Regions from separate parts of the Yersinia aldovae 670-83 genome, predicted to be linked through region 3. Evidence: predicted binding sites of a transcription regulator. Region 3 holds the regulator's gene; each other region holds the start of a gene.

Region 1 (4,445 bases), 1.2 Mb from region 3:
GTGATCACTGCTGAGCTCGAGAAGAAGAAGTTTGATGCGACGGCTGATGTGTACAAATAGCCATGAGCCGGAGATGCCCTCGGGCATCTCCACTTTGTTTTAATGATGGTCTTTTAACTGATAAATCACAGTGTTACATTGATTGTGCCCTTCAGAGCAATGCTTACAACTGCCTGTCAGACACCCGCTGCTATCCTGCTCAATACGTTCAATCTTGCCCATCACCGTGAGCTTCTCCAGCATGGCTTCAACCAGAGATAAAGGCGTTGCTAACTGTTGGCTGAGCTGGCTTGCGCCAATGCTGCCGCTGAGGGCAATTGCATCGCGTAATTGTAGTAAGCTGGCCATTGCGTCTCCTGTTTTATTGAAAACGATCAGTGGCAGTCATTGCCTGAATTTTGGCAACAACTGGTTGGTTGACTGTTTTGTAATCTGAGGGTGACCCGGCTGCGCGCGCGGCGTAATCCAAACAGAATCAGCGCATTAATCACAATCACCAACGCGATAATACTTATGCTCTGCTGTGGATGGTCGCGCAAGGTGGCTGCCTGATAGAACAGCGTTGCCAGAGAATAAGCGACATTCAGCCCCCACAGGATCGAGAAAGTCATCCAACCTCGGCTAGTTTCACGCGCAATCGCCCCCATAACAGAGACGCAAGGCACATACAGCAGCACAAATATCAGATAGCTGTAAGCCGAAATACTGGAGCCAAATTTGCTGCTCATCACGCCCATTGAGCCGGTCGCCATCTCACCATCGCCTTTACTGGCTTCAATCGGGTTAGCTAATACGCTGAGACTGAAGGTATCTTTTAAGCCCTGCCAGGTGGTATGAACCGCGCCGGACAACTCATTCAGTAAATTGAAGTTCTCGGCATCAAAGGGTTCATTTTTGATCTGTTCAGCGGTATAGAGGGTGTTTAGCGTCCCTACCACCACTTCTTTCGCCATCGCACCCGTCACCAGCCCGACGGTCGCTTGCCAGTTATCTGCATGAACCCCCATCGGTGTCAGTAAGGGGGTTAGCACTTTACTGACGGAAGCCAGTGCAGAGTCATTGATACTATCCACCGCTTTACCGCTGAAAGAGAAGCTATTCAGGCCACCAATGAAGATACTGGCGATCACAATGACTTTCCCGGCGCGCAGCACAAAGCCTTTCAGCCGTTGCCAGGTTTGTAGTAACAAACTTTTCAGATGGGGCACATGGTAGACCGGCAGCTCCATCACAAAGGGGGAAGCTTCGCCACGCATAATGGTGTATTTCAGTACCAGCCCGGTGAGGATGGCTACCACGATACCGAGCAGATAAAGAGAGAAGACGATGCTGGCCCCGTCCTGGCCGAAGAAGGCGGCGGCGAATACGGCAAAGATAGCCAGCCGTGCGCCACAAGACATAAAGGGAGCCATCATGATGGTAATCAACCGCTCACGTTGTGCATCCAGTGTCCGCGCGCCCATGATAGACGGCACGTTACAACCGAAACCGACAATCAGTGGTACAAATGATTTGCCCGGCAACCCTAATGCCTGCATCAGGCGGTCCATCACGAAAGCAGCACGCGCCATGTAGCCGGAATCCTCCAAAAATGAGAGGAACAGATACATCATGCCAATCTGCGGCACCAGCGGCAGCACGGTATTAATCCCGCCCCCCACCCCTTGAGCGAGGAATACGGTTAGCCACTGCGGAAAGTGCAAGGTATGGCCGACCCATTGTAGTCCTTGAATAAAGATAGCCGCTGAGCCGATATCAAAAATAGGTTGCAGCGCGCCACCGATATTTATGGCTAATACGAACATTAAATACATCACGAACAGGAATATCGGCACCCCTAGCCAGCGGTTAAGGATCACCTTATCCAGGGCTTGCGTCAGGCGGTTTGGCTCCGCCTGTTGTGAGTTACCGACCGCGTCGCAGATGCGGGCAATACTCTGGTAGCGGGCATCGGCGATCACCAACTCAGGATCTTCGTGTTGAGATTCATGCAGTTGTTGGCGCGCCTGTTCAACCCGATTGGGGGCCACACCGGCCCGCGCCAGGCTGTAAATATCACCTTCGAGAATTTGCAGTGCCAGCCAGCGGCGCTGTTGAACCGGCCATGCTTCTGGCATTTCCTGAACGAGCTTTTCGACTTCAGTGAGAAGAACCGGCGGATAGCTGACTAATGCCCTAAAGGTGGCGGGCTGAAACTCATCAATACTGCTTTTTAATTCATTGATACCCTGCCCACGGGTGGAAACCAGCGGGATAACCGGGCAACCCAGTTGTTGAGATAATGCTTTTATATCAATTTCAATATGTTGGCTCTTGGCAATATCCAACATATTGAGTGCAACGATGCAGGGGATGCCCAACTCAAGTAGTTGCAGCGTCAGGTAGAGGTTGCGCTCCAAATTGACGGCATCAATCACGTTGATCAGCAGGTCTGCTTCGCCACTTAAAATATAGTGACAGGCAATTTGCTCATCTAGCGAGGTTTGCTCTGAAATGGTGGTCAGAGAGTAGGTTCCTGGCAAATCGACCAATGTCACCTGATGCTGCGCCGTGTTGAAGTGGCCTTCCTTGCGCTCAACGGTGACCCCCGCCCAGTTACCAACACGTTGTCGTGCGCCAGTTAACTGGTTAAAAAGTGTGGTTTTACCCGCATTAGGGTTACCGATCAAGCCAATGGTGAGTGCTTTCATGATCCAACGTGATATCAATAAATTAAAATCAGGCTCCGCAGGGGGGTTCACACCCGACCTGGCAGCCAAAAGAAGATGTTAACCCGAAATATTAGGGTTGCAGGTCCAGCGTGAGCAGGTCTAAATCTTTTTTGCGTACCACTAAACTGACTCTGCGGGTTTCTATCTGAATGGGGTCACCTAATGGGGCGAGGCGAACAACATTAAATGAGGAGCCAGGTAACATACCCAGTGACAGCAGTTTCTGCCGGTAAGCCGGGCTGATTTCAGGGGAGAAACCAACGATTTTGTAGGAGCGTTGCGGGATAAGATGCATGTAAGCCTCTCGTGATAACGCATTGGCGAACCAGAATCTAGAGTGATTATACTCTAAAAGCTAATGGGTAAAATAATAATAGTAAGAATCGTTTTCATGTTCAACTCAGGTTGAATACTGAAAGGTAAGTATTCGTTACAGTTTTATTTTTATAATTAATGAGTCTGATTTCTATTTACGCTTGTTTTACCATCAAACTGCAATAATCGCAAATGAGAACGATGAGTTAAATCAGTTAACTAATTGTTTCTATAAGTTTATATCTGTACGTGAAAAGAGCGTCAGATAACATAGTAGAATCACCGTGAGATTAGGGTATTAACATTAGAATTCTAATTAACATGCGGAATACTATCGTAACTATTTATAAAATCATCGTAATAGTAGACCCCATTATGCTGCTATTTGTTAAATGGAATGTTAAATAAAGCCAGAAAATTCGATATGACTTATCATCATCCGCAGGAAAAATAATTGCCCGTTAATTGATTTAAAGAATTATTTATGGGTTTTATAGAAGAAAAGGATATGAAAAAACGCTCGGCAGGAGAGAATATTGGCAATAAGCCAATAAAGCAGGGCCACAACGTCTGAACTGCGGCCCTGCTATAAACGATTAACGCTTCTTCAAGGCCGCGGCCAGTGCATCACTCATGGCGCTATTGCCACCTGCGCTGCTGTCTGCTCGCCCTTTTGCCGGAGCGCGGTTGCTTGAGTCATTCGCGTTACGCGGGCGGCCAGCGCCACGGTTATCATTACCGGTGCTGCCACGACTGTCGCTGCTGCTACCCCGGCGCGAACCACTTTCACCCGGTTGTTCATCAAGGCGCATAGTCAGTGCGATGCGCTTGCGCTGCAAATCCACTTCCATCACTTTCACTTTGACGATATCACCAGCTTTCACCACTTTATGCGGGTCATCGACGAACTTATCGGCCAGTGAAGAGATATGCACCAGGCCATCCTGATGAACACCAATATCCACAAAGGCACCAAAATTGGTCACGTTGGTGACAGAACCCTCAAGGATCATGCCCGGCGTCAGATCGTTGAGTGTTTCCACACCTTCAGCGAAGGTGGCGGTTTTGAACTCAGGGCGCGGGTCACGGCCCGGTTTTTCCAGCTCACGCAGAATATCAGTGACCGTCGGGACACCAAACTTCTCGGTGGTGAAATCGCGCGCATTCAGATTGCGCAGCGCCGAGGAATTCCCCATTAAATCCTGCAATGCTTGCTCGGTGGCGGCCAGAATACGCTCGACCACCGGATAGGCTTCCGGGTGAACGGTTGAGGCATCCAGCGGGTTGTCGCCATGATTGATACGCAGGAAGCCCGCACACTGCTCGAAGGCTTTTGGCCCCAAACGGCTGACTTTTAGTAATTGGTCACGGTTATGGAATCGGCCATTTTCATCACGCCAATTCACGATGTTTTGCGCC
Region 2 (4,445 bases), 2.1 Mb from region 3:
CAGCAGCAACGGTGTCTGCTGCGCCAGCACCATTGCTATCCACACCCGCTGGCGCTGTCCACCTGATAATGCATCGACGGATCTGTTGGCCAGTTCACTGATTCCAGTGGCTTGCATTGCATGGTTCACCGCCAGTTTATCGGCTTGGGTCCATTGCTGTAATAACTTTTGGTGAGGGTAGCGGCCACGGGCAACCAGATCCAACACACTGATGCCATCCGGCGCTTGGGAGCTTTGCGGCAATAGGCCCAAGTTGCGTGCTACTTCACGGGTGTCATAGCGGGTAATGTTTTTGCCATCTAAAATTACCTGACCGGCCAGCGGTTTCATCAAACGACTTAGCGCGCGCAGCAGGGTCGATTTACCGCAGGCGTTAGGGCCGACAATCACCGTAAACTCACCATCGGGGATTGTAACACTCAGATTCTTGCTGATTATCTTGCCGTCATAGCCTAAGGTCAGCGCATCGGCTCGCAGGCGAGGCGAGTGTGTGGCGGCGGAGTTAACAATACTCATGAACGACCAGATTCCCGGATTAAAAGCCAGATAAGATACAGCCCGCCGATACTGATCGTGACCACTCCGACGGGTAACTGATTTGGTGAGAAAAGATGTTGTGCGCCAAGATCCGCTACGGTTAACAGCAATGCGCCCATCAGTGCGGAAGCTGTGAGTGTGACTGACGAGGTTCCGGTTAGCCGCCGTGCGATTTGTGGTGCTGCCAGTGCAATAAAGGATATTGGCCCAGCCGCTGCCGTCACTGCTGCGATTAGAATCACACCAACGGCCATCAGGCTCAGGCGTGTTTTCTCCACCGGAACACCCAAAGCACCGGCGGCATCATCGCCCATTTCCAACAATGGCATACGACGGCTGAGCAGTAGGGCAACCAGCGTCGCAATCATAATAAAAATCAGCGAGGGTATAGCCTTAGCCCAGGTCATGCCATTTAGCGAACCTGCACCCCAAGCGGCAGCTGTCATCGCGGCCTCCAGAGAGGCGGTGATGGTCAGCCAGGTATTGAATGCGGTTAGCATAGCACCTATCGCAATACCGACAATAATCAGTCTAAACCCTTGAATCCCCTGACGATAAGCGAGCAGATAAACGGCGATGGCTGCCAGCAATCCTCCTCCCAGGGCGCTACTGGCAATCTCAAAATAGCTGCCATTAAATAAAATGATCGCCACCAGAGCACCGGTATAAGCACCGGCATTGAAGCCGATAATATCTGGGCTACCCAGTGGGTTACGTACCAACGACTGAAATATTGCGCCACTGACTCCCAGTGCGGCACCAAATAGCAATGCTATCACTGCACGGGGGAGCCGCCATTGATTGACGATAATATTCGCCGCACCGTTCACTTGGCCAAACAATGCCGCGAGCACCTGCTGAGGGGATAGTGTCAGAGTACCAATCATTAATGCCAGCAGCGCACCTGATAAACAGGCAAGCAGGAGTAATCCACTGACAATCAGGCTGCGTGGCTGGATGCGCAAATTTATCGCGCCATTTGACCGACCCAATAGCCATGCGGTGGCCGCCGCTGGTTTCATAATGCACTCATCCTTTTGTGACTTCGAACTAACCAGATCAGTAGCGGCGCACCGATAAACGCGGTGACGATAGAAACGCGTAACTCACCCGGCACCAGAAAACGGCCAATAATGTCAGATACCAGTAATAAAATAGGTGTCAAAACCAGGGTGAAGGGCAATATCCAACATTGGTTCGGGCCGACAATCCAGCGAGCAATATGGGGAACCATCAGGCCAACAAAAGCGATAGGGCCAACCGCAGCGGTAGCGGCACCGCACAGTAGGGTTATAGTGATAACCGACCAGAATTGAGTGCGCCCAATACGGGCACCAATAGCTGCCGCTAAATCATCACCCATATGCATGGCATTGAGTGACCGAGCGAGTAACAGAGCGATCAGGCAGCCGATAAGGATAGCCGGTGCTACAGCCAACACCACGGACATATTTCTGATATCCAGTGAACCCGCTTGCCAGAAACGCATACTGTCGTAGATCTGTGGATGAGTTAGCGATATCCCTGAGGAGATCCCCATCAACACCGCGCCGATGGCGACACCGGAGAGGGTCAGGCGTAAAGGGTTTACCCGGCCACCGCCCAGTGAACCGACCCAATACACCACTAAGGTCGTGACCATTGCGCCGATAAAAGCAGAGAGCATATAACCATAAATGGCATTAACGCCGAAAACGAGGATACCGATAACCACAGCAAAGCTGGCTCCAGCATTGACACCCAGAATACCGGGGTCGGCCAGCGGGTTGCGGGTCAATGCCTGAATCACGGCACCCGATAACCCCAATGCCGCCCCCGCGAGTACACCAATCAGTGTACGGGGCAGGCGTGATTCCAGAATTAAAATGCTGTCTGCATTGCTGTGTTCACCCAGCAAGCTCTGCCAAACCACTGAAAAGGGAATCGCTTTGGCACCGAGTACCAGGCTGGCAGCCATAACAAATAACAGTACTACCACGCTGAGTAACAGTAAAAAACCACGCCTGCGCACTGTTTGAGCACCTGAAATGATTGCTGATGACGGCGATTTTATTGACGATGGATTTGAGGCGTAAGTTGCTGGCATCGTAACTCTTTTTTAATCAATACGTGTTTTTAGTGAACGCGTTTTAGTAAATGATTATCATTATTAATCCAAAGCATATTAGCACGAATTATGACGAGAATGCATCGGTAAAAATCTACCCTTATCGGAGCTAGATCATTGTTTTTATTACCAGATTGACTCTCGCTTTAACCTAAGCAGGGGGCTGGCCTGGTTTTAAGCTATAACCAGACCAACCTCACTGTGAGCCTCTAAACATCCTCTCAATCCTGGTGAGCAAATTACTCGCACTGTAATAATCCAGGCGGAAAGTATCGTAACCGGCCGCGTAGACACGGTGGTGCTCAATGGCCGGAATATGGGCTAGAAACTTATTACTTTTCAAAGCATCAACAGCCGGTTGCTGACCTGAAAACAGTAAAACAGTTTCACCATTCAACCCCTCAGCCAACTTCTCCCCGCCCAACTGAATGATATCTTTACGGTGCCCCATGCTGGTATTCCCTTTTACGGCATCCGGCACATTGGCTAGCGTGAAACCCAATTCTTGCAGCAGTTTTCCCTGTGCCGAGCTGTCAGTCCACAGGTTGGCGGTACTACCAGCGGCCTGATAAACGAAAGCAGAAACCGGCTGTGGTGGCAGAGTAATATTTTGCTTCACTTCATTCACCCGACGAGTAAATTTCGCTATCACTTGTTCAGCATCGGCCTCGTGACCGGTGGCCTGCCCCAGTAATATCGCCAGTTGCTGCCAACTTTTATCATCGTAATTTATCACCAGCGTCGGCGCGATGGCAGATAACTGTTCGTACAACTTCAGCGCGGAATCTCCCCCGGTGGCGGAAATAATAATCAAGTCAGGATTCATTCCGGCAACTGCTTCAGCATTCGGCTCCGTTTGATAAATAGGAACCAGATGCCTGGCTTGTGCGACGTCTGACCATTGCGTAAAGAACCCTTGAGCATCGGCCACCGTGGTATTAGGCATTGTGGCACCACTGGCAATGATGGGGGCGTTAATCGCCAGCAAGGTACCAGTGATAGTAATGCTTGTAGAAACAATACGTTGCGGCTGATGAGTGAGTGTGACCGGCCCTTTGGCTGTTTCAACCGTACGCGACCAGGCTGATGTATTTTCGCTCGCAGTAGAGATGCTGCTTTCTTCCGCTGGTTTACAGCCGGATAACCCTAAAATAAGGCATAGGCAGGCGAATATGGTGAGTAGGAAACATGATGTTTTATGCGAGATCGGGAGCATAACGACGTGTTCTCTTCCTAATTTAAAAATACTGAGACGTAATTTATCACGCCAAACATTAAATGGTAGTAATTATTATTTGCATTTACACTTTTTCCCACTGTTTTATGATGAAAAAAGTTACGGTTCCTGACTGCTCCGTATCCCATTGCCAGTTATGCAAAATACCCGCGGTATTCTATGAATAAAACGGATCCTCACTCACCATTTTTTTCGGATGAAGCAAGAGATGAGCAATAAAAGAAGATAAGTAGATAAGTTTTGTAGTAAATCACCTAATGATGGTTTGATATGAATTTTTGTTATTATTTTATTTTTTACGTCAAATCTAATTTAATTCTGTTATTATAATTTTTGGTAATCTCTGTTCTGTAAATAAATAGATTAATTTTTTAGCTTGTAATTCCACCCGCTAATGGGAAAGGTTATGCCGTATTTATATTCAGAATAAATACATATCTAATTGAAACTAGCGAGAGTTGTTAATCATTTATCTATCAAATAAAGTGATCGTTCATTACACTTTAATAGACTGGATCAATCAATTTATTATTATCGCTCGGTTGTGCTGATCTTTTGCTGTGG
Region 3 (4,445 bases):
ATGCATTGGCGGCGATAACCGCGACTTTTGGTTTGATGGGGTATGCACAAGCGGATGCCACCCATCAGCAGACTGTTGACCAGCTCAGTGCATTAAACGTTAACTATAAACTGTTAGATAACCGCGCTGCTGAAAATGGTGTGGATTGTGCCAAGCTGGGGGCTGATTGGGCATCTTGTAATAAGTTAGTTATTACTCTGACCAATACGGGAGATGAAATCAAAGGCCAGGATTGGGCTATTTACTTCCACAGCATCCGCCAAATCCTGACGGTAGATAACAGCCAGTTTAAAATTACTCACCTAACCGGTGACCTGCATAAGATTGAACCCACGGCCAAATTTACGGGTTTCCCTGCCAATCAGGCCGTTGAAATCCCCATCACCGGTGAGTACTGGCAGTTGTTTGACACTGATTTTATGCCTCGCTGGTACGCTACTTCTGGCGATGCCAAGCCAAAAATCCTGAAAAATACCGATACTGAAGATATTAGTGAATATCTGACACCGTTTACTGACTCGCAGTGGAAGCGCACCAAAGACGACAATAACGTGCTGATGACGCCAGAATCACGTTTCCTCAAAAATGAAACGGTAAAAACGTTATCGGCGGCTAACTTGCGTGGGCAAATTATCCCGACGCCAATGGACGTTAAGGTTTATCAACAAGATATCGATTTGAGTAACGGTGTGGCACTGGATCTGAGCGCGTTACCAAAACCGGCTGCCAAGGCGGTACAGCAGCGCTTTGAGTTACTCGGGCTGAAGATGAACGCGGCGGGTTACCCAATAAAAACAGGGGTTCAACCTACCGTTTTTAAAGGTGATTTAGCTGTTTCTGGTGCTTATGAGCTGAATATTGGCGAGCAAGGCACGCAGGTGATTGGTTTTGATCCAACCGGCGTATTCTATGGTCTGCAATCAATTCTCTCGCTGGTCCCAACTGACGGTACTAAGAACATTGCTACTCTTGAGGCGAAAGATGCGCCACGCTTTGAATACCGTGGTGTTTTCCTCGATGTGGGCCGTAACTTCAAAACCAAAGATGCAGTGCTGCGCCTGCTTGATCAGATGGCAGCTTATAAGCTGAACAAATTCCACTTCCATCTGAGTGATGATGAAGGCTGGCGTATTGAAATCCCAGGCTTGCCGGAACTGACGGATGTCGGTGGTAAGCGTTGCCATGACTTGACCGAAAATGCCTGTCTGTTGCCACAACTGGGTTCTGGCCCGGATAGCAATAATCTGGGCAGTGGTCATTTTACCCGTGACGATTATATTGAGATCTTGCAATACGCTAAGGCGCGCCAGATTGATGTCATTCCTGAGATTGATATGCCAGCACATGCCCGTGCAGCGGTGGTTTCGATGGAAGCGCGCTACAACAATCTGATGAAGCAGGGTAAGGAAAAAGAAGCCAACGAATTCCGCTTGGTTGACCCGACGGATGACTCTAATACTACCTCGGTGCAGTTCTATGAGCGCAAAAGCTATCTGAATCCATGTCTGGACTCGTCCAAACGCTTTGTCGATAAAGTGATTGGCGAAATGGCTCAGATGCATAAAGACGCGGGAATGCCGCTGACTACCTGGCACTTTGGCGGTGATGAAGCGAAAAACATTCGTCTGGGGGCGGGGTTCCAGGACAAAAGTGGCCCAATCGAACCAGGTAAGGGCATTATCGATAAGAGTATTGAAGATAAGCCGTGGGCCAAGTCTCAGGTCTGTCAGGACATGGTCAAGCAAGGCAAGATTCAGGATGTTGAGCACCTTTCCAGCTACTTCGCTATTGAAGTCAGCAAGATGGTCAATGCTCACGGTATCGAGAAGATGCAAGCCTGGCAGGATGGTTTGAAAGACGCGAAAGATGCCAAAGCGTTTGCGACCAAACGTGTTGGCGTCAACTTCTGGGATACCCTCTACTGGGGTGGGGCTGATTCTATCAATGATTGGGCCAATAAAGGCTATGAAGTTGTAGCTTCCAATCCGGATTATGTCTATTTCGATATGCCATATGAAGTTAATCCGAATGAACGCGGCTACTACTGGGCAACGCGCTTCACTGATGAGGCTAAGGTCTTTAGTTTCGCTCCCAATAACATGCCGCAAAACGCTGAAACCTCCGTGGATCGCGACGGCAATCACTTTAGCGCGAAGAGCGATAAAGCGTGGCCGGGTGTACAGGGTATCTCTGGTCAGTCATGGAATGAAACCGTCCGTACTGATGAGCAGATGGAATACATGATCTTCCCACGGGTGTTGCCATTGGCTGAGCGTGCCTGGCATCGCGCATCATGGGAGCAGACTTATCAAGCGGGTCGCGAGTATAAAGGTGGCGAAACGCACTGGGTGGATACTAAAGCATTGGACAGTGACTGGCAGCGTTTTGCCAATATCATGGGCCAGCGCGAACTGGCAAAACTGGATAAAGCGGGTGTGTCATATCGCTTGCCGGTTCCGGGAGCGCGGATTGTTACCGGGCTGTTGGAAGCCAATATCTCTCTGCCTGGCTTGATTATCGAGTATTCAACTGATGGTGGTAAGCAGTGGCAGAAGTATGATGTCAACGCGCAGCCTAAGGTCAGTGGTGAGGTGTTGATCCGCTCGACCAGCCCGGATGGCAAACGCAGTAGCCGCGTTGAACCGGTTAAAGTTTGATGCTTTATAAGTGCTGTGTCTGATGTACCTCCTGTTTGATTTATTTGTAGCTCAACGAATTGTCGATTAAATGAAGTTGAGTTGATAGCTTTCCCCCGGCGAGTCCGGGGTTTTTTTTGCGTTAAATTTATGCAGGTCGCAAGGTCTATACCCAAAGTCATTGCAGGTAGGCCGCCAGCGAATAACAAATTGGTTATAAACTATTTTGAACAGCACTTGCGCTGGTTCATAGGATGAATGAGAGTAACTAAGGGAGAAGGGTATAAATAAGAATGACCACCTGACTCCCCACCGAGCTAATCTCGGGTTACATGCGGGAAAGGCGGCCATATTGCGGGTTATATATTTCAGCAGTGCTTAAAAATCTTTATAAGTTAACGCGATAAAACAGCATTATCTTTTGTCGTGAGCTGACTCATTTTCACGGCAATCACCGGATTCACAGTGGCCGTACAGATACAGACTGTGATTGGTCAGTTTGATACCGTGTTGTTTAGCAATTTCACGTTGCAGCGATTCAATCGATTCATTGCTAAATTCGATCACTTTGCCGCAATCCAGACAGATAAGGTGATCATGGTGATGTTGTTGCGTCAGCTCAAAGACTGATTTGCCGCCTTCGAAGTTATGGCGGGTAACAATACCGGCATCATCAAACTGATTCAGCACACGGTAAACCGTTGCCAAACCAATCTCTTCTCCGATATCGATCAGCTTTTTATAAAGATCTTCCGCGCTGACGTGATGGCACGCTGGGTTTTGCAACACTTCCAGAATTTTGAGCCGGGGCAGTGTTACTTTAAGGCCTGCGTTTTTTAAGGCTTTGTTGTTGTCAGTCATGCGGATTCAGTCCTATTACTATCGATTCAAATTAAGGCTGTTCAGCCTATGACATCCGTGGCGCAATATTCTCAATTGCGTCTCATTATAGAACTGCTAGCCCCAAATGAAAACCGTGGTTGTTAACAAAGTTATAATTGCACACTTTGTAAGATTAATCATGCAGTGTGTTGAGGAATGGGGATAACACATCATTCAAGTGTACAGTGGCTACAAATAAAGTTACAAATTTGTAGCCGTTTATTTTCATTTTACACCGATGATGGTGCGGATTTGTGGGCCGCTTAACAGAGCAAATTTACCCGGCAGACATAGCCACACATGTTTGGTGGGCTATTCAGGGCGAAAGAGATTATTTTACGCGAAGCAAGCGTGCTTAAAAGAGGGCGGAAACGCCTGATTGTATATAAAAGATACCATCACAGCGTTTCCGATATACCAAATTAACCGACGATCTCGGCCAAATTCAGTTCTTCACTGATCTGTTTTACCCAAGCGTGAACACGTTCATTGGTCAACTCTGGCTGACGGTCTTCATCGATTGCCAGACCAATAAAGTGGTCGTCATCAGCCAGGCCTTTAGAGGCTTCAAAATGGTAGCCTGCGGTTGGCCAGTGACCGACGATAGCAGCACCACGCGGTTCGATGATATCGCGCACTGTCCCCATCGCATCACAGAAATACTCGGCGTAATCTTCCTGATCACCGCAACCGAACAATGCTACCAGCTTGCCGTTGAAATCGATCTCTTCCAGGGTTGGGAAGAAATCATCCCAGTCACACTGCGCTTCACCGTAATACCAGGTTGGAATACCGATCAGCAGAATATCGAAGCCTTCTAAATCTTCTTTACTGCTTTTGGCAATGTCATGAACCTCAGCAACCTCTTTGCCCAGTTGCTTTTGGATCATCTTGGCAATGTTTTCAGTATTGCCAGTATCGCTGCCA

What was found. Region 3 encodes Fur, which represses iron uptake genes when iron is present. Its sites were predicted from a motif close to ATAATAATGAGAACNACTATCAA; they were not measured.
Positions count from the first base shown of each region.
Region 1: a site for Fur is predicted at 3,082-3,104, ahead of feoA (ferrous iron transporter A). Genes of this name have one in related genera too.
Region 2: a site for Fur is predicted at 2,668-2,690, ahead of fepD (Fe(3+)-siderophore ABC transporter permease). Genes of this name have one in related genera too.

Region 1 is NZ_CP009781.1:2,929,437-2,933,881, forward strand. It holds gene AT01_RS13185 (YdgH/BhsA/McbA-like domain containing protein) at 1-60, shown strand, start outside; gene AT01_RS13190 (FeoC-like transcriptional regulator) at 100-348, opposite strand; gene feoB (Fe(2+) transporter permease subunit FeoB) at 375-2,690, opposite strand; gene feoA (ferrous iron transporter A) at 2,782-3,006, opposite strand; gene AT01_RS13205 (Tex family protein) at 3,623-4,445, opposite strand, start outside.
Region 2 is NZ_CP009781.1:2,056,600-2,061,044, reverse strand. It holds gene AT01_RS09410 (ABC transporter ATP-binding protein) at 1-516, opposite strand, end outside; gene fepG (iron-enterobactin ABC transporter permease) at 513-1,559, opposite strand; gene fepD (Fe(3+)-siderophore ABC transporter permease) at 1,556-2,623, opposite strand; gene fepB (Fe2+-enterobactin ABC transporter substrate-binding protein) at 2,841-3,860, opposite strand.
Region 3 is NZ_CP009781.1:4,131,729-4,136,173, forward strand. It holds gene AT01_RS18585 (beta-N-acetylhexosaminidase) at 1-2,657, shown strand, start outside; gene fur (ferric iron uptake transcriptional regulator) at 3,051-3,497, opposite strand; gene fldA (flavodoxin FldA) at 3,941-4,445, opposite strand, start outside.